DNA from 3 places in the Pantoea anthophila genome. Region 3 is predicted to be linked to each of the others. Evidence: predicted binding sites of a transcription regulator. Region 3 holds the regulator's gene; each other region holds the start of a gene.
What was found. The regulator ArgR, encoded in region 3, controls arginine synthesis, uptake and breakdown. The targets are predictions, from matches to a motif close to ANTGAATAAAAATACANT.

Region 1 (6,775 bases), 330 kb from region 3:
AGAATCGGATAGACATCGTCGTCAATCACCGCACTGAACTGCTGTAACTGTGCCAGCGACAGGGCTTCCAGCGCCACACCCTGCCCGATGGCCGCTACCACGACCTCGCCGACGATATGATGAGCTTCACGGAACGGCACACCTTTGGCGACCAGATAGTCGGCCAGTTCAGTGGAGTTTGCGTAGCCCTGCTCTGCGGCTTCCTGGCAGCGCGGACGTTTCACCTGCAGGCCATCCAGCACCAGCACGGACATGTGCAGACAGTCGAGCCAGGTGTCCAGCGCGTCAAACAGCCCCTCTTTGTCTTCCTGCATATCTTTGTTGTACGCCAGCGGCAGACCTTTCAGCGTCATCATCATGCCGGTCAGTGCGCCCTGCACCCGACCGCATTTGCCACGAATCAGCTCCAGCGCATCCGGGTTTTTCTTCTGCGGCATCAGCGATGAGCCGGAAGTAACTTTGTCTGACAGCTCGATAAAGCCCGCTTCACCGGTGTTGAAGAAGATCATATCTTCGGCGAAGCGCGACAGATGAACCATGCCGATCGCCGCATCAGAGAGCAGCTCCAGCACATGATCGCGATCGGAGACGGTGTCGAGACTGTTGCGCGTGGCGGAGGCAAAACCCAGCCAGCCTGCCAGCTGCTGACGATCGATTTCGTAGGCCGTTCCGGCCAGTGCACCGCAGCCCAGCGGGCTGACATCAAGACGCTTCAGGGTATCCTGCAGACGGCTCTCATCACGCGCCAGCATTTCCACATAGGCCAGACACCAGTGCGCGAAGGTCACCGGCTGCGCACGCTGCAGATGGGTGTAGCCCGGCATCACTGCATCCTGATTCGCTTCCGCAGTGACGACCAGCGCCTGCTGCAAATCGCGTGTCGCGCCCAGCAATGCCTCAACCTGCATCTTGCACCAGAGTTTCAGATCGGTCGCGACCTGATCGTTACGGCTGCGGCCGGTATGCAGTTTTTTACCCAGCGCGCCCACTTTGTCGATCAGCTGTCCTTCAACCCAGCTGTGAATATCTTCGGCGTCGCTTTGCAGAATCTGCTCAGGATTCTCGCGCACTTCACCCAGCAACGTATTCAGGGCCGCTTCCAGCTGCTGCTGCTCATCCTGAGTCAGCACGTTTACCGTCACCAGCGCTTTGGACCAGGCAACAGAGCCAATAATGTCCTGCTCTGCCAGGCGGTAATCGAAGCGCAGCGAGTCGTTGAACTGTTTAAAACGTTGATCCGCTGCCTGAGTAAACCGTCCACCCCAAAGTGCCATGTGAAAACTCCTCTGAATCGTTAAACAAGGGGCGGCATAAATGCCGCCCCTGGATTGAATCTGTGAGGCGAGGCGCACCTCGCCTGAAATATTACTTCTTCTTCTGCTCGTTCAGCGCACGGATACGTGAAGAGAGCGAGAACAGACGGATAAAGCCGCCTGCATGACGGTGGTCGTAAACCTCATCTTCGCCAAAGGTGGCGAACTCTTCCGAGTAGAGGCTGTTAGCCGAGCGTTTCTGAGTGGCTGTCGCGTGGCCTTTGTAGAGCTGCACCACAACTTCACCATTTACCTCTTCCGCCAGCGATTCGGCAGCAGCCTGAATCGACTTACGCAGCGGGGCAAACCAGCGACCGTCATAGACCACATAGGACATCTCGTGGCCGAGCTGCTCGCGCCATTTGAAGCTGTCGCGATCCAGTACCAGCTGTTCAACGGCACGCAGCGCGCTGACCATGATGGTGCCGCCCGGGGTTTCGTAGCAGCCACGGGACTTAATCCCGACCAGACGGTTTTCCACGATGTCGATACGGCCGACACCATGTTTTGCGCCCAGCTCGTTGAGTTTTTCCAGACACTGGAACGGACTCAGTTTTTCGCCGTTAACGGCCACAACCCGGCCTTTTTCGACGGTCACGGTCACCTCTTCAGGCTGATCGGGCGCCTCCAGCGGATCGACGGTCCAGACCCAGCAATCTTTATTCGGCGCATTGGCCGGGCTCTCCAGCACGCCGCCTTCGGTAGAGATGTGCCAGGCGTTTTCATCACGGCTGTAGATCTTTTCCAGTGAGGCGGTGGTCGGGATATTGCGCTCTTTCAGGTAGTCCAGCAGCGCTTCACGCGAACGCAGGTTCCATTCACGCCACGGGGCAACCACTTTCAGTTGCGGTGCCAGGGCGGTATAGGTGGTTTCGAAACGCACCTGGTCATTCCCTTTACCGGTTGCACCGTGGCACAGCGCATCCGCGCCTACTTTCAGTGCCAGCTCAACCTGCGCTTTCGCGATGATAGGACGGGCCATCGAGGTGCCGAGCAGATAGGTGCCTTCATAGAGCGCACCGGTCTGCAGCACCGGGTAAACGTAGTCGCTGATAAACTCTTCACGCAGATCCACAACGTGGCATTCCGAGGCGCCAGACTGCAGCGCTTTCTTCTCAACACCTTCCAGATCGCCACGCTCCTGACCGATATCCGCCACAAAAGCGACCACTTCACAGCCACCGTAGTTCTCTTTCAGCCATGGAATGATTGCCGAGGTATCAAGACCACCGGAGTAAGCCAGAACGATTTTTTTGATGTTTTGCGTTTGCATTTCGTAATCCTTGAATCAGAGTCGTTAAGCGAGAATCCGGGTGCCAATCGACACGCCGTTAAACAGGTCAGGCAGCCGCTCAGCGTGACGCCAGCTGGCGATATCGACCGGGCGGCCCAGCGTACGCGCGGCATCCAGCGCCGCGTGCACTTTCACAATCATGCCATCGGTAATAATGCCCTGGGTGATCAGCTGCTCCGCTTTGTCAGCGGTCATCTCTTCGATGCGCTGACCTTTGCCGTCGAGAATACCACTCACGTCGGAGAGCAGAACTAAATCCGCGCCCAGCGTTGAAGCCAGTGCCGTCGCAGCCTGATCGGCGTTGACGTTCATCAGTTCGCCGCCCTCAGTGATGCCAATAGAGCTCACCACCGGCATGTAACCCGCCGCCAGCAGCGTATTCAGCAGTGCCGGATCGCCTGGCATGGCGTGGCCCACATGGCCAAGTTCCGGATCGAAGGCGGTGACATTCACGATGCCCGCATCACCCAGGCAGAGGCCAACCGCGTTGATGCCCGATTTTTTCGCCCAGGCCAGCAGCGTTTTATTGGCGGTTCCCGCCAGCGCACCGGTAATGATGTCGATCTGATCGGCTGGGGTGACGCGCAGGCCATTTTTCTTCATCACCGGCAGCGACAGCTTTTTCATCAGCTCGTCCACCAGGCAACCGCCGCCGTGGACAATGATCAGTGGACGCTGATGGGTGCTGCGATATTTCAGCAGCGCTTCAAACAAGCGGGCCAGCGCTTCTTCGCTGTCCAGCAGCACACCGCCCAGTTTGATAATCAATGGATTGGTCATGGTTTATTTGTCCGTTAAATCAGTGACTGCGTTTCTGGGAAGCCGAACCGGATGTTCAGGCACTGCACCGCCTGTGATGCCGCACCCTTCAGCAGATTGTCTTCGGCTGCCACGACAATCAGATGCTCGCCCTGCGTCTCAAATCCGATGTCGCAGTAAGGCAGGCCCACGACGGCTTTCAGCGCCGGCACACCCTGGTCATAGAAACGCACCAGCGGCTTATTGTCATAGGCGCGATGGAAAACGGCGGCAATATCTTCGCGGCTGACACCCGCTTTCAGACGGCAGGTAATGGTCGCCAGGATACCGCGCGGGAAGCTGCCCAGATGTGGTGTGAAGATCACCGGGGTGCCAAGGTGGGCCACAATCTCCGGATGATGACGATGATTGAACAGGCCGTAAGGCTGCAGGCTCACTTCGCAGAAGCTGGTGCCGACATTGGCTTTACGGCCGGCACCGCTCACGCCACTGGTGGCATTGATGACCGGCCACTGCGCGTCGTTTAGCAGTCCGGCATCCACCAGCGGTTTCAGCGCCAGCTGCGCGGCGGTCGGATAGCAACCCGGCACGGCCACCAGCTGCGCCTGCTGGATGTTTTCATGCTGATATTCCGCCAGGCCGTAAACGGCTTTGTCCAGCCAGTCGCCATGCTGATGGGTGAAGCCATAGAAGCGGGTGTAGAACTCAGCGTCATTGACCCGGAAAGCGCCCGACAGGTCGAACACCACACAACCCGCCTTAAGAAATTCCGGAGCCAGATCGTGGCTGACTTCATGCGCCGTCGCCAGAAAGACCACATCCACTTTGTCTGCCCACTCCGCCGCGCTGCTCAGTGGCTGCAGCGGAAGATCCACCACGCCTTTCAGCTGCGGATGAAGATCAGACAAGCGCTTACCTGCATCAGGGCTTTGCGCCGAAACCGCTAAAGCGGTTATGTTGATATGTGGATGACGATTCAGGAAGGTGGCAAGCTCTACTCCAGCATAACCACTGGCACCAACGATCAGCGTATTCAACATCAGGCTGTAACCCCTTTTACAGTCGCACGTCCCGGGCCGCGGCCTTGCCCCGTAACCCACTCAGTCTTCTGCAGTGATTTAAGGTTTCCTTGCAGAGGACGTTAATGTATTTTTATTCACTATTAATGCATGAATATGGATACATCCTAACCCAAGGACCGTCAACAGTGAAGACAAAATTACCGCCTTTTATTGAACTCTACCGCCAGTTAATCGCCACACCGTCGATCAGCGCAACCGATGCGGCTCTGGATCAGAGTAATGAAACTTTAATCAATTTGCTGGCAGGCTGGTTTCGTGACCTCGGCTTCAGCGTGGAAGTGCAGCCTGTACCCGGCACCCGCAATAAATTTAATATGCTGGCGCGGACCGGAACCGGTGCGGGCGGCCTGCTGTTAGCCGGGCATACCGATACCGTTCCCTTTGATGATGGCCGCTGGACACGCGATCCCTTTACCCTGACCGAGCACGACAACAAGCTCTATGGCCTGGGCACGGCAGACATGAAAGGTTTCTTCGCCTTTATTCTCGATACGCTGCGGGATGTGGATGTCAGCACCCTCAGCAAGCCGCTCTATATTCTTGCCACGGCCGATGAAGAGACCACGATGGCCGGCGCGAAATATTTCTCTGAATCGACGCAGCTGCGCCCCGACTGCGCCATCATCGGTGAACCCACCTCACTCAAGCCGGTGCGGGCACACAAAGGACACCTGTCGAATGTGATCCGTATTGAAGGGAAATCGGGTCATTCCAGCGATCCGGCTCGCGGCGTGAACGCCATTGAACTGATGCATGAGTCGATTACCCATCTGATGCAACTGCGCACGACCCTGCAGGAGCGTTATCACCATGATGGCTTTGCCATCCCTTATCCCACCATGAACTTCGGCCATATTCATGGCGGTGATGCCGCTAACCGTATCTGCGCCTGCTGTGAACTGCATATGGATATCCGTCCGCTGCCGGGCCTGTCGCTCAGCGATCTGGATGGGCTGCTTAACGAGGCGCTGGCTCCGGTCAGCGCACGCTGGCCAGGCCGTGTCACGGTGGCCGAACTGCATCCGCCGATTCCCGGCTATGAGTGTCCGGCGAATCATGAGCTGGTGAGTGTGGTGGAAAAACTGCTGGGCACGCCGACCGAAATCGTCAACTACTGCACCGAAGCCCCTTTTATTCAGCAGCTCTGTCCGACGCTGGTGCTGGGGCCAGGGTCCATTAATCAGGCCCATCAGCCAGATGAATTTATTGATACTGCATTTATTAAGCCGACACGGGCGCTTATCAGTCAGGTTGTGCAGCATTTCTGTCACTGATTGACAGTAAATGGGGCATTTCACTGTAGTAACAGTAAAATGCCCCCTCATTCTGCGGGATTTACCAATAAGAATAACTTATCCCGCTTTGTTCCCGATAAATTCTTCGAATTTCCGTTATTTAGCGACCTGTTCAGCCCACTTTAACGCATTTGACGAACGCAACATTACGTGGCTAGATAAAAGACGTTGTTATGCCCACCGGGTGACTATCCAGAACGTTTCAGAATGCTGACAGGCGGCAACGGAGCCGGTTCCCTGTAGATTAGCGGGAGCAGAACGTTGCCGATTTTTCTGCTGCCTGAAAGGTCGGGTGTAGAAGTTTTTCAAGACGATAAGGGTGTCAGGGTCCAATGAACGAACAATATTCCGCAATGCGAAGTAATGTCAGTATGCTCGGCAAACTGCTCGGGGATACGATTAAGGAAGCTCTGGGCGAGAACATCCTCGACCAGGTTGAAGCCATCCGTAAGCTCTCCAAGTCATCCCGTGCAGGCAATGACACACATCGTAAAGAACTGCTCAATACGCTGCAGAATCTCTCCAACGAAGAGCTTCTGCCGGTTGCACGCGCCTTCAGCCAGTTTCTTAACCTAACCAACGTGGCCGAGCAGTATCAGACCATTTCCCAGAGTGGCGAAGGGGCGAATCACCCGGAACTGCTGAAAAAGACCTTTGAGACTCTGAAACAGCAGAAAGATATCCGTGAAAGCGACATTCTGGCGGCCATTGAGTCGCTGTCGCTGGAGCTGGTGCTGACCGCGCATCCGACCGAAATCACCCGCCGTACCCTGATTCACAAGCTGGTCGAAGTTAACAGCTGCCTGAAACAGCTCGACCACAGCGATGTCTCTGACTACGAACGTAACCAGATTATGCGCCGCCTGCGCCAGCTGGTCGCGCAGGCATGGCACACCGATGAAATCCGCAAATACCGTCCCACCCCTATCGATGAAGCCAAATGGGGCTTTGCCGTAGTGGAAAACAGCCTGTGGGAAGGCGTTCCCGCCTTTCTGCGTGAGCTGAACGAACAGGTAGAAGAGGCGTTTGGCA
Region 2 (6,775 bases), 980 kb from region 3:
GCGAAGTGCGCATGCTGAAGACCTTATAAGCCGCGCTCCACGTAACGCATATCGTTGATGGACTCGATTTTGAACTGCCCATTATCGGTGTAGCGCAGCAGCGTCACGCTGGCATTCTTAAGCTGCTCGCGTAACGAAGTATCGCCCAGCGCCTGCAGCAGCGTGGTGATAGCCATACCGTGACTGACCACCAGCACATTGCCTCCGCCCTGCTGCTGCGCCTGCTTCGCGATTGCCGTAATACTCTCCACCATGCGCTTAGCTACCTGCTGATAGGTTTCGGCCTGGCCGGAGGATTTAATCCCAGGCAGCGATGGCGTGCCTGCGGCTTCCGCCTCATGAATCGCATCGATCATCCTGTCCATCTGAATTTTACCGGCGTTGAATGCCTCCAGCAGCGCCGTGTCGGAGGGATAACCCGCCTGAAGGGCGGCAGCGGTAATCAGATTTTTATCCAGATCGCCTTCATAAAGGCCAAATCCCACCTCGCGCAGCCCTTTCATCTCCTTCAGCACAGGCGGATTTTTCCAGTTCTTCATCACCAGCTGCGCGGTTTCTCTCGCCCGACCCGAATCGCTGGACCAGGCCGCGACGAAGGGCAACGGCTGCAACCCCCGCCCCAGTTGCTCTGCAACCGCGGCGCCGGAAGCGGTCAGCGGCGTATCGGCCCATCCCTGGGCGCGATGCACCGTGTTAAACATGGTCTTGCCATGCCGGGTCACATAGAGCATCACATCCGCGGCCCAGGCGGAGCCGGCAGTGCTGACGGAGATGAGGGCAATTAACATCAGGGTTTTCAGTTTCGTTTTCATTTTACTCTCCGGGTTAAAAAAGATTGAATTTATATTGAATGACCACTTCGGCGGATAAACTGCGGGAGCGCTGAACTTTTCCCTGACTATTCAGGCGCGGAGTCTCTTTACTGTTTTTATATGACCAGCCATAACCGGTCAGCGTAAACAGCGTCAGATGTTTAAAGGAGGGATGCTGATTACTGAACTGATTAATTAATGAAACCTCGCCAGTTCGTACAAGATTATTACGATAATGGAACTGACCATAATTAAGCTGTATTCCACTGCTGATCCCCTTTGTGATTTCATACTGACTCAGAGAGACCAGCGCCAGCTCTCTGTCACGCATATAATCTTTGCCCGCGGAGGTCAGTGAAGTGAAACGTCCCCGGGTATTTTTAGTCAGGGGTCGGGCATAATATCCCACCGCCTGCTTTTTAGGGGCGGAGGTCCAGCCAGCAGCCAGCCTCTGCGTCCAGGCGCCCTGCTTCCAGATGACCTCCCCGACATAGTGCCATGCCTGGTGATCAAAGGTTCTTTTGCTGGCGGGCATACTTTTATACTTTTCCAGCGCCTGGCTGCCATAGATCTGCGAAGCCAGTGACCAGTGTGGCGAGAGGGAATAGCCTGCCTCTATGACATGGCGGCGCTGATAGCGTTCGGCCTCACCAAACGCATAGGCCAGCGCGTGACCGCTATCTTTGTAGCTCAGCGCCGCGGTGTAAATGGCGTCGATTTTTTGCCGGGCCTGGGTTTGCAGCGCCAGCGTTTTACCCGAGTCGTGCCGTATGGCTTTGTTAACCATGGCAAGATCCAGCCGGGCATTCTGCCACGTCACTGCACCGCTGTAGCCGGCATAGCTGTTGCGCGACAGGCGATCCGTGGTCGTCAGCACACCGATATTTTTCAGTTCCTGCCAGCCCGCCTTTCCCTCGAACCGCAGCGCGCGGTTGCCGAGCTTCAGCTTAAGATAGCGCTGACTGAACTTGCTGAAGCCGTGCGCATCCCGCTTTTCCATGTTCCCGCCGCTATCATAGAGCAGACCACGCGTGGAGAAGTAGTCGCTGGCGCCCAGGCGTACGGCGCGGGTGTAGGTCGCATCAAACCCGAGCAGGTCCCACTGATAACCGGAACGAAAATCGAACGTCGCGGCCTGGCCCCAGGCGTTGTGAACCGCAGTGGGCTGCGCTTCGTTCTCCTTGAGATACTTCCAGTGGTTGCGCAGTCTGAGATCGAGCGCAGCGTCACGCCATAATCCGGAGGAGGTCTGAATGCCAGACGCATTAACATTTCCCCAGCAAAGGGTCAAAAATAGCGAAACAAATAACAGAGAATAACGTTTTCCTTTCATTATGAAGTCCTTCACCTGGCGATATTAAAAATCCGTCACCCCATGACAATAAGGGTGACCTGGTGCCGTTAACCCATAAAAAAACCCGACCCACTGCCCTCTGTTAAAAAGGGCAGCGAGTCGGGTTTTGCTTAAAAAAATAACAATCCCGCACTGACTCCGGGACTATATTTATTTAAGGGCGGAAAGTCAGCGTAAAAAAGCCGTTATGTGATAGGTGGCACAAAATATCTTTGTCTGCCAGCGTGATTTAAAATAAAGCGTTACACAGCGCGTTATTTAAAACAGCGCCACGCAGGAAATATAAACGCGATCACCCAATCAGAAAAAGAGACACCCCGATCAGGGTGCCCTCAGGGATTCACCAGGCGGGTACGCCGCTGTGAAAACGCAGCTCCGTGTCCGGCTCGCTAATCAGCTTCGCCTCGACCCGGCCAATCGCCTGCACCCGTGGCGCGATATCTTTTGCCGCGATCTGCGCAGCCAGCGTCAGGTAATCCTGATAGTGGCGCGCCTCGGAGCGGAGAAGCGACAGATAGAACTTCGCCAGCTCATCATCCAGCCAGGGAGCCAGACTGGCAAAACGTTCGCAGGATCGCGCCTCAATGTAAGCGCCGCAAATCAGCTTATCCACCAGCGTTTCCGGCTCATGGGTGATCACCTCACGCAGCAGAGATTTTGCATAGCGGCTGGAGGTGATCTTCTGATAGACCAGTCCGCGTGACTGCATAATCTCCCACACCTGATAGAAGTGATGCAGCTCCTCTTTAATCAGCAGCACCATCTTTTCCACCAGCTCATCGGCCCAGGGCAGCGCATTGCGCACGATGATGCGTTTGGTCAGATTTTTATGGGCATTGATAAAGTCGCTGTCGCCATCTTCGCGGAAGATGAAGTCTTCATAGGGCTTCAGCCAGGCGAGAATCGCCTCGCCGCTCGGCTTGTCGGCCACATACTTACGGATTAACCACACCGCGGTCTGCGCGGCTTTCAGTTCGCACACCAGATGGTCGGTCAGCAGCAGGGTCAGGTTTTCCGGCTTGCGCGCCTCATCAATCCAGGCTTGCGGCGTGCGGCAGTGCAGAAACTGACAGATCGGTTCGAGTAGCGGTGCGTAATTCATGATGTCAGAACAGAGCAGGAGAAGGTAAGAGGCGGAGAGGGCTCCGCCCGGGCGACTTAGTGGCGAACACCATCATCATCTTCATCGTCGATAGCGTCGTCATCTTCCTCTTCGGCATCGGGATCTTCGAAATAGGTGCCCCAGCCGTCATAATCGACGTTGTATTTACCGACCAGGTTAACCAGCTGCTCAACCTGCACATCGATCAGTTCCGCTTTCAGCGCCGATTCGCTGAGGATGTCAACGCACATGACGGTCGTGCCATCTTCCAGCTCCAGCTCTTCCGGCTCGGTCACTTCATAACCCAGCTTAAAGGCGTCAACGGCCGCTTTTTCCAGCGAATCAAAATTATTGCATGAGAGATGGTGCTCGATGGTATAGAGCGCATCGGGATCGCTGCCATCCTCCAGCAGTTCTTCGATAATCTGCCGCGTCTCTTCACGCTGCTCTTCCAGCAATGCTTCATATGCCATAACGATGTTCCTCTCTGAGTTCGGCAATAAACCGCTATTTTCCCACACTGCCTGTCGCGCCACTACACAAAACGACAAGTTTATTGGCACCCGCTCTTGAAAATGCATATTCATACGGTTAGATTGAATTTTAATTCACTTTAATGATTACCGGAGTGTTGTATGAGTCAGCTGTATCAGCGCCATTTCCTCAGGCTTCTGGATTTTACCCCCGCCGAAATGGATCACCTGCTTACCCTTTCCGCTGAATTAAAGCAGGCGAAAAAAAGCGCCAGCGAAGTGCAGTACCTGAAAGGCAAAAACATCGCGCTCATCTTCGAAAAAGACTCGACCCGTACCCGATGCTCTTTCGAAGTTGCCGCTTACGATCAGGGTGCTAACGTCACTTATCTCGGCCCGAGTGGCAGCCAGATCGGCCATAAAGAGTCGATGCGCGACACGGCGCGGGTGCTGGGCCGGATGTACGATGGCATCCAGTATCGCGGTTACGGTCAGGCGCTGGTTGAAACGCTGGCGGAACATGCCGGTGTGCCGGTCTGGAACGGCCTGACAGACGAATTTCACCCGACCCAGCTGCTGGCCGACCTGCTGACCATGCAGGAGCACCTGCCGGGCAAAAAACTCAGCGACATGACGCTGGTCTATGTCGGTGACGCACGCAACAACATGGGTAACACCATGCTGGAAGCGGCGGCGCTGACCGGACTGGATCTGCGCCTGGTGGCCCCGGAAAGCTGCTGGCCCGAGGCGCAACTGGTGGCTGAGTGCCGTGAGGTCGCCCGTCAGACCGGCGGTACCATCACCCTCACCGACAATATTGCCGACGGCGTCAAAGGCGCAGACTTCATCTACACCGATGTCTGGGTGTCGATGGGCGAAGCCAAAGAGGTCTGGGCAGAGCGTATCGCCCTGCTGCGTGACTATCAGGTTAACCGGGCGATGCTCGATCTGACCGGCAACCCGCAGGTGAAATTCCTGCACTGCCTGCCCGCTTTCCATGACGATCAGACCACGCTGGGTCAGCAGATGGCGGAACAGTACGATCTGCCTAACGGCATGGAGGTGAGCAACGAGGTGTTTGAGTCGGCACACAGCATTGTCTTCGACCAGGCCGAGAACCGGATGCACACCATCAAAGCGGTGATGGTGGCCACGCTGGGCCAGCGCTGATCGTCCGGCGACAGGCGGGCTGACGCCACAGGTTGTCGCCCACCTGCCGCCCCGGCCCTCTCCGCAGCGCAAACGTTTTCCCTTGCTGCGCCACCGCGAACGGGTATAATGCGCCCCAATTTGCCGGAGGAAATATGCGACAGCACAGCGGACAATTTGACGCGCCATCACGCCTGACCGCAGGCGGTGCTGCTGTTTCTTTCGGTCATCGACCCGATCATAAAAAAGCCCCTTAAGCAGGGGCTTTTTTTTGTCCGCAATCCGGCCGCGCAGAGGAGAGAGTTATGGCTAACCCGCTATACCGCAAGCACATCATTTCAATTAACGACCTCAGTCGTGAAGAGCTGGAGCTGGCGCTGCACACCGCCGCTCAGCTGAAAGCCCATCCGCAGCCGGAACTGCTGAAGCACAAGGTGATTGCCAGCTGCTTCTTTGAGGCCTCGACCCGCACCCGCCTGTCGTTTGAAACCGCGATTCACCGTCTGGGGGCGTCAGCGGTGGGCTTTGCTGACGGCAGCAACACGTCACTGGGCAAAAAAGGCGAAACCCTGGCCGACACCATTTCCGTCATCGGCACCTATGTGGATGCGATTGTGATGCGTCATCCGCAGGAGGGCGCGGCGCGGCTGGCGACGGAGTTTTCCGGCGGCATCCCGATTCTGAACGCCGGTGACGGGGCCAACCAGCATCCGACCCAGACCCTGCTCGACCTCTTCACCATCCAGGAGACCCAGAGCCGCCTGAATAACCTGAACGTGGCGATGGTGGGGGATCTGAAATATGGCCGCACCGTGCACTCCCTGACCCAGGCGCTGGCGAAGTTTGATGGCAACCGCTTCTTCTTTATCGCGCCCGATGCGCTGGCGATGCCCGCCTATATCACCGACATGCTGGACGAGAAAAGTATCCCCTGGTCACGTCACGACAGCTTTGAAGAGGTCATGCCGCAGCTCGATATTCTTTACATGACGCGGGTGCAGAAAGAGCGGCTCGATCCGTCTGAATATGCCAACGTCAAAGCGCAGTTCATCCTCCGCGCCGGCGATCTCGCTACGGCACGGAACAACATGAAAGTGCTGCACCCGCTGCCGCGCATCGACGAAATCACCACCGATGTCGACAGCACCCCTTACGCCTGGTATTTCCAGCAGGCGGGTAACGGCATCTATGCACGCCAGGCTCTGCTGGCACTGGTTTTAAACAGCGAACTCGCCCTGTAAGGAGATCTCATCATGACTCAGGACAACAAATTGCAGGTTGAAGCGATCAAACGCGGCACGGTCATCGACCACATTCCGGCACAGATCGGCTTTAAGCTGCTCTCTCTGTTCCGGCTGACCGAAACCGACCAGCGCATCACCATCGGCCTGAATCTGCCGTCGGGCGAGATGGGCCGCAAAGATCTGATCAAGATTGAAAACACCTTTCTCACCGACGATCAGATCAATCAGCTGGCGGTCTATGCGCCCGATGCCACGGTTAACCGCATCGACGACTATGAAGTGGTGGCCAAGATCGCCCCGACGCTGCCGGATCGCATCGAGCGGGTGCTGACCTGTCCCAACAGCAACTGCATCAGCCGCAGCGAGCCGGTCTTCTCCAGTTTTGCCGTGAAGCAGCGCGCCGACGATGTGCATCTCAAATGCAAATATTGCGAAAAAGAGTTCGCCCGCCACGTGGTGCTGGGTCACTGGTAATCGCCCTGCCCGACCTTATAATGGGCAACACCGGCGGCACCGCCGCCTGACGACATAATTAAAGGAGCCATGATGTCCCGTGAAATCAGTACTGAGAAAGCCCCTGCCGCGATCGGTCCCTATGTTCAGGGTGTTGATCTGGGCAGCATGATCATCACCTCAGGTCA
Region 3 (6,775 bases):
TTATCCAGTGGTTTGCCGAACAGGCGAAGCGAGCCAATGGCGAGATCATTCCGCCCGCCAAAGCGGGTTCCCGCATCCTGGCCACCCGTGAACCGATTGGCGTTGTGGCGGCCATCACACCATGGAACTTCCCGATGGCGATGCTGACCCGCAAGCTGGGACCCGCACTGGCCGCAGGCTGTACCGGGATCATCAAACCCGCTAATAACACCCCACTCTCCGCCTTTGCCCTGCTGGCCCTGGCGAAACAGGCTGGCGTCCCGGATGGCGTGCTGAACGCGGTAGCGGGTGACACCCATGCCATCAGCGACGCCATTATGGCCAGCAAAGCGGTGCGGAAGATTTCGTTCACCGGTTCAACCCAGGTGGGCAAGCTGCTGATGCGCAATGCGGCCGAAACCATGAAGAAAGTGTCCATGGAGCTGGGCGGTAACGCGCCTTACATCGTCTTTGACGATGCCGACATCGATGCCGCCGTACAGGGTGCAATTGCGAACAAATTCCGCAATGCGGGTCAGGTGTGCGTCAGCGTGAACCGTTTCTACATCCACAACAGTGTTTACGATCGTTTCACCACGCAGCTGGCCGCAGAGGTGAACAGGCTTAAGGTGGGTAATGGTCTGGATGAGGGCGTGATTGTCGGGCCATTGATTGAAGCGTCGGCGGTGGAGAAAGTGGAACAGCACGTCAATGACGCGCTGGCAAAAGGCGGCAAACTGCTGGCCGGCGGCGAGCGCCATGCGCTGGGCGGCAACTTCTGGCAGCCAACCGTGATCGCCGAAGCACACGAAGGGATGCAGCTCGCTCAGGAAGAGACCTTTGGCCCGGTTGCCGCCTGCTTCCGCTTCGATGATGAAGATGAGGTGATCCGCCGCGCCAATGATACGCCATTTGGCCTGGCCGCCTACTTCTACACGCAGAATCTGCAGCGGGTGTTCCGCGTTTCAGCGGCGCTGGAAAGTGGCATGATCGGCATTAACGAATGTGCCGTTTCAACCGAGCTGGCACCCTTTGGCGGCGTTAAAGAGTCGGGTCTGGGCCGTGAGGGTTCGGTACTCGGCATGGAAGAGTATCTGGAGGTCAAAGCGCTGCATCTGGGCGGTTTGGGCTAGCAGAAGGGCACGGGCGGCGAAGGTCGCCCGCAGACGGAGCATGGGAGCCGTCAGCATGAAAACCGAGCGTTTTGATTTTAATGAAATTGTCGACCAGGCCCATTTTTTCCGCCAGTTTAGCGAGCGATTCGCGCTGGATGAGCGTCGCATCTGCGATCTGGATGGGTTATGGGATGTGGTGACGGGGGATCTGCTCCCGATGCCGCTGGAGATTGAGTTCATCAATCTGGGCAGAGGACAGCGACGGCGTTATGGGGCCCTGATTTTACTCTTTGATGAAGCTGAAGAGGAGCTGGAAGGTCAGCTTCACTTTAACGTCAGATGAAAAAAGGCCCCGGCGAGCGGGGCCAAAGGGTTCGTCATGATAGTGACGAGGAATTACTTATAAAGCTGTGCGGTGATGTGGTAGTTATCACCGGTACGCGCCTCGATCACTTTATAGGCGCTGGCACCCTGTTCATCGGCTTTCTGAGACAGTTCAGCGCGATAATCCATCGGTGCACCCGCGGTACCACTGATGGTTACGGTGCCCGCAGGCTGCAGGTTCTGCGTCTGATCGCCGGTTACCAGCTGCGCGGCGGAAGCGCCGAAAGCCATAACGGAAAGCAGACTGACTGTAGCGATGGTTGTTTTGATGTTCATGTTCGTCTCCTCATTACATTCAACAACCTGCGGTTAATCATTGGTGCGGGTCGTCGATATTTTCAACGCCACAAGGCGTCATCACAGTGAATTATTTATACAGCTCAGCGGTCACATGCCAGGTGTTGTCCTGGTTGTTTTCGATGATGCGATAGTGGCTTGCGCCCTGCGCATCCGCTTTCTCCGACAGAACCTGACGGATATGCGTCTGGTCGCCGTTACGGCCCGCAATGCTGATGGTCTGGTTCATTGACTGCAAACCCTGCGCCTGTTCATTAGAAACCAGGCTGGCGGCACTGGCACCTGCTGAAAACAGGGCGATGCTCAGTGCAGCGATGGCAAGTTTGGTTTTCATTTTCTGCTCTCCTGAAATTCTGCTTACGCTCTCCGGCACGCGGCTTATCGCATCAGCCGGAGTGGGGCGACGCCTTAGTTATAGAGCGCGGCGGTCGCGTGATAATTGCCGTTGTTGTAAGCCTCAATGACGCGATAGGCTTTTGCGCCCTGCTGATCGGCTTTGTCGCTCAGTTTCTGTCGGATATCCATCGGTGAGCCCGCTACACCGCTGACACTGATGGTGCCGACAGCCTGCAGATCCTGTGCCTGAGAGGCGGTGATAGATTCTGCTGCCACAGCACCGAATGACAGGGCAGAGAGCACGCTAAGAGCAGCGATGGTAGTTTTTACGTTCATGAAATTTTCCTCGTCGTCTGTTTTTATCTTTTTAGTTAGTGTGATTTGCATCACGAAAATAAGTATAGGACTAATAACGTCAGAAATTAATACCGCGCTAATAATGTTTTTTTGTGATTCTTTATCCTTATGGCTACTTTTAATAACCGGACGTTATAAAAACAGGGTGAAAAATGAGCTTTGAGCGTGTTTTAACAGCAGAAACAAGGGGATAAATGACTTTAACGTTTCGTGCGAAAGAAGGTGGTATATCGGGCTGGTGTTTGATCTGGATCCGGGCAATGCGGCCGGATTAGTGATGTAAAGCAGTGTAAAATAGCGCAAAAGGTGAAGCAGACGACGCTATCTGACCACCAGCCTGCTGCCTGAAAACGGGGGCAAGCCTCGCAGAACGGCAGTCACGAGAGGAGCGCGTAACGGGAAGAGGAGAAGCGCAAACCGCAGAGAAAGCGCGGCAGAGAGATGAACTGACGACCAGGCGCAGGATGGCCGGCCGCCAGTCAGCGATCAGAGTTCCTGTTCAAACAGGTTGAGGATCGCGCTATGCAGTTGCTTGACCGTGAAGTCACGCGCACGGGTAATAAAGATGGTGTCATCCCCGGCAATGGTGCCAAGAATTCCTTCCGACTTTCCTAATGAATCCAGCAGGCGTGCAATCAGCTGTGCTGCGCCCGGACTGGTGTGAATGACCACCAGCGCATCGTTGTAGTCGATATCCAGCACCAGGTTTTTTAACGGGCTGGTGGTCGTCGGCACACCCAGCTCGGCAGGCAGGCAATAGACCATTTCCATTTTGGCATTACGGGTGCGCACTGCGCCAAACTTGGTCAGCATCCGCGAGACTTTGGACTGATTGATATTTTCAAAGCCCTCATCCTGAAGCGCCTGAACAATTTCGCCCTGGGAACTGAATTTTTCTTCTTTTAATAAGGCCTTGAAAGCCTTGATCAGATCGTCTTGTTTCGATGGGTTTCGCATAGGTTACCAATAAATAGAAAGAATAACCGCGCATCCGCCCGCGGCAGAGTGGTGATTATGCATTTAAATGCATTTTTATGCAATCGGTCGATTGATGAGCAGGGTTCGGGCGGCTAGCGGGCGGCGATAATAGCAAATAAATCCCTTCAGACCAAAACCCCTGTCACAGCCCCGAAAGGCGAAGGTTGCAAAGTTGTTATACTATTGGTGGTGTAGTAACAGAAAACGAACATAGCCGTTCTCTGTCTGACGACGGCACGGTTGTCGGTCATTCAGGCGACATGATAAGTAACTTTTGAATCCGGCGATTAAGTGTGAAAACACGTAGAATTAACAGCGGATTATCATTATCGCCTGAGCAGTTGATTAAGGTCTTACACAGATAGAATTTCGGCCCATCTCTGCCCCACCTTAATAAGGAGTCAAGAATGAAAGTTGCCGTTCTCGGTGCCGCTGGCGGCATAGGCCAGGCGCTCGCACTTCTGCTCAAAACCCAGCTTCCGGCAGGTTCAGCACTCTCACTGTATGACATCGCCCCGGTGACACCGGGTGTTGCCGTTGATCTCAGCCATATTCCCACTGCCGTCACTATTGAAGGGTTCAGCGGAGAAGACGCGACGCCAGCCCTGAAAGGTGCCGACGTGGTCCTGATTTCAGCAGGTGTCGCACGCAAACCCGGTATGGATCGTGCGGACCTGTTTAATGTTAACGCCGGTATCGTCCGTAACCTGATAGAACAGGTGGCGGCAACCGCGCCGAAAGCCCTGATCGGGGTGATCACTAACCCCGTCAACACCACCGTTGCTATCGCGGCGGAAGTGCTGAAAAAGCATGGCGTCTACGATAAGAACCGTCTGTTTGGCGTCACCACGCTGGATATCATTCGCGCCAATACTTTTGTCGCGGCGCTGAAAGGCAAGCAGCCTGACCAGGTTGAAGTGCCGGTGATTGGCGGCCACTCTGGCGTGACCATTCTGCCGCTGCTCTCTCAGGTCAAAGGAGTGAGCTTCAGCGATCAGGAGGTGATGGATCTGACCAAACGTATTCAGAACGCCGGCACCGAGGTCGTGGAAGCCAAAGCCGGTGGCGGTTCGGCCACGCTGTCGATGGGGCAGGCAGCTGCGCGTTTCGGGCTGTCACTGGTACGCGCGCTGAATGGCGAAGCGAACGTGGTGGAGTGTGCCTATGTGGAAGGTGAGGGCGAACATGCGCGCTTCTTCTCACAGCCGCTGCTGCTGGGTAAAAACGGGATTGCTGAACGCAAGCCGATCGGCACACTCAGTGCGTATGAGCAGCAGGCGCTGTCAGGCATGCTGGAAACCCTGAAGAAAGATATCGAACAGGGAGAGGCGTTCGTTAAGCAGTAGCAGACGTCGCTGACTGAAAACGCCCGGCTTTCGTCGGGCGTTTTGTTTGTGACAAATTCGGGTTCATCTGGCTGTGAGAGTGTGCCTGCGCGGGGAACACGGTCAGATCGGAAAGACGCAAAAGCCGTCATCCATGACACGCTCGGCCCGCACCATCCCTGGTGCGGGACGCTTTCCTCTTCTGACCGTGTTCCCCTCGCTTCAGGTTTATTCGTCGCGGTTAAATTCACCCTGCGCACACTTTATCAGCTTAACTTCACATTTCCCCGACCCTGCCAGGCATGCTCTCTTACAGGCCACCCGATTTATAGGCACGGGCCGCCGGTGTCCCGTTACTGGCAGGCAGCTTCTTACCCAGGGTCTCCATGCGCATCTGGAAAGGCGGGAACGGCATCTCAATACCGTGCTGCTCAAATCCGCGCAGGATGAGCTGATGCAGCTCGTGACGCAGGGGCATACGATGTCCCATCTCAGCGGCATGCACCCGGAGTTCAAACAGCTGAATCCCCCGCTGCAAATCGACCAGGAAGGCTTCCGGCTGCGGTGTATCCAGCACATAACTGCAGCGTTCCGCCGCCTGCGTCAGGATGGTGGTGACCTGTTCGCTGCTCACTTTGGCCGGGGCCGGGATGGTAAGCACCACACGCGTAACGGAATCGGAGAGCGACCAGTTAATAAACTGTTCGGTGATAAAGGCCTTATTCGGCACGATAATCTCTTTGCGGTCCCAGTCGGTAATGGTGGTGGCACGGGTGTTGATCCGCGTAATGCTGCCGGTCAGGTCGCGAATCGTCACGGTGTCGCCAATACGAATCGGTTTTTCAAACAGAATGATCAGGCCTGAGATAAAGTTGGCAAAAATCTCCTGCAAACCAAACCCCAGTCCCACACCTAATGCGGCAACCAGCCACTGCAGCTTCGACCACTCTATGCCGATCATGGAGAAACCAATGAGCCCGCCTATCAGCAGCAGCAGATATTTGGTCAGTGTGGTGATGGCGTAGCCGGTGCCCGGCGTCAGATTAAGATGCTGTAACAGCGCCAGCTCAAGCAGGGCTGGCATGTTGCGCACCAGCTGAGTCGTGATGATAAACACCAGAATGGCAATCAGTACCGACCCCAGGGTAATCGGCTGAATCGACTCCACGCCCTGCACGGAGGTGCTGACATCCCACAGCTGGATATTCTCCAGGAAGCCGAAGGCCGAGTGAATTTCAGACCACAGGACAATCACCGAGACCAGGGCGATCAATGTCAGAAGGGAGCGCACCAGCCGCAGCGACTGCGCACTGATCGCATCCAGGTCGATCACCGGCTCCTCAACTTCAATCGCGTCGGTGTTCTGGGTGCCTTGTTCTTTCTCTTCTTCACTGCGCGCCCGGTTCGCCAGCATATCGGCACGGCGCTGACGGGCGCGATCAAAGCCCAGACGCCGCCGCTGAATCAGCATCCAGCGGCGGATGATGTGATAGATGACCAGCAGCAGGAACCAGATAGCGACTGAGGTTTCCAGACGAGCCAGCAGCGCCTGCGCGGTCGCCAGATACCCTACGGCAGAGGCGAGGGCTGCCATCAGCGGCATGGCGATCATCATGTTCCAGAGCATCCGGTTCACTATGTTATCGCCGTTTCCCTCTTTATCGAGATAGAGCGGGATGCCGGAACGCTTCAGGCTGACGGTGACGATGCTGATGGCCCCGCAGATCAGGATGAAACAGAGGCGGCCCAGCGATGCTGAGAACTTCCGGTCTTCAAGATTACCAAAGGCGATAAGCAACATGATCAGCGGCACAATCAGCCCGATACTCAGCGAGTAGTAGCGCATGGCGCGCGCGACCCGGTTCTGCGGCCAGCGGAAATGGACGATGAACAGTCCGTTGGGGCGGGCAAAGGCGGCGCTGATCATGAATGCCCACAGCAGCGGCAGCGTGGCGGTAATGCCATCACCAATCGCCACTGCGATAGGGTAGGGCCAGGCGTTCT

Region 1: the regulator ArgR is predicted to act here: its motif matches at 4,510-4,527, upstream of argC (N-acetyl-gamma-glutamyl-phosphate reductase).
Region 2: the regulator ArgR is predicted to act here: its motif matches at 3,864-3,881, upstream of argF (ornithine carbamoyltransferase).

Annotation. Positions count from the first base shown of each region.
Region 1 is NZ_CP110473.1:189,192-195,966, reverse strand. Features, by position in the region: gene argH (argininosuccinate lyase) at 1-1,274, opposite strand, end outside; gene OJ965_RS03445 (argininosuccinate synthase) at 1,366-2,586, opposite strand; gene argB (acetylglutamate kinase) at 2,611-3,387, opposite strand; gene argC (N-acetyl-gamma-glutamyl-phosphate reductase) at 3,402-4,406, opposite strand; gene argE (acetylornithine deacetylase) at 4,574-5,722, shown strand; gene ppc (phosphoenolpyruvate carboxylase) at 6,076-6,775, shown strand, end outside.
Region 2 is NZ_CP110473.1:3,444,506-3,451,280, forward strand. Features, by position in the region: gene OJ965_RS18585 (GNAT family N-acetyltransferase) at 1-29, shown strand, start outside; gene OJ965_RS18590 (histidine phosphatase family protein) at 24-812, opposite strand; gene OJ965_RS18595 (OprD family porin) at 826-2,145, opposite strand; gene miaE (tRNA isopentenyl-2-thiomethyl-A-37 hydroxylase MiaE) at 2,507-3,268, opposite strand; gene rraB (ribonuclease E inhibitor RraB) at 3,325-3,741, opposite strand; gene argF (ornithine carbamoyltransferase) at 3,904-4,911, shown strand; gene pyrB (aspartate carbamoyltransferase) at 5,196-6,131, shown strand; gene pyrI (aspartate carbamoyltransferase regulatory subunit) at 6,144-6,608, shown strand; gene ridA (2-iminobutanoate/2-iminopropanoate deaminase) at 6,681-6,775, shown strand, end outside.
Region 3 is NZ_CP110473.1:514,823-521,597, forward strand. Features, by position in the region: gene OJ965_RS05035 (NAD-dependent succinate-semialdehyde dehydrogenase) at 1-1,112, shown strand, start outside; gene OJ965_RS05040 (barstar family protein) at 1,168-1,437, shown strand; gene yhcN (peroxide/acid stress response protein YhcN) at 1,491-1,754, opposite strand; gene OJ965_RS05050 (YdgH/BhsA/McbA-like domain containing protein) at 1,846-2,109, opposite strand; gene yhcN (peroxide/acid stress response protein YhcN) at 2,184-2,447, opposite strand; gene argR (transcriptional regulator ArgR) at 2,955-3,425, opposite strand; gene mdh (malate dehydrogenase) at 3,854-4,792, shown strand; gene mscM (miniconductance mechanosensitive channel MscM) at 5,082-6,775, opposite strand, start outside.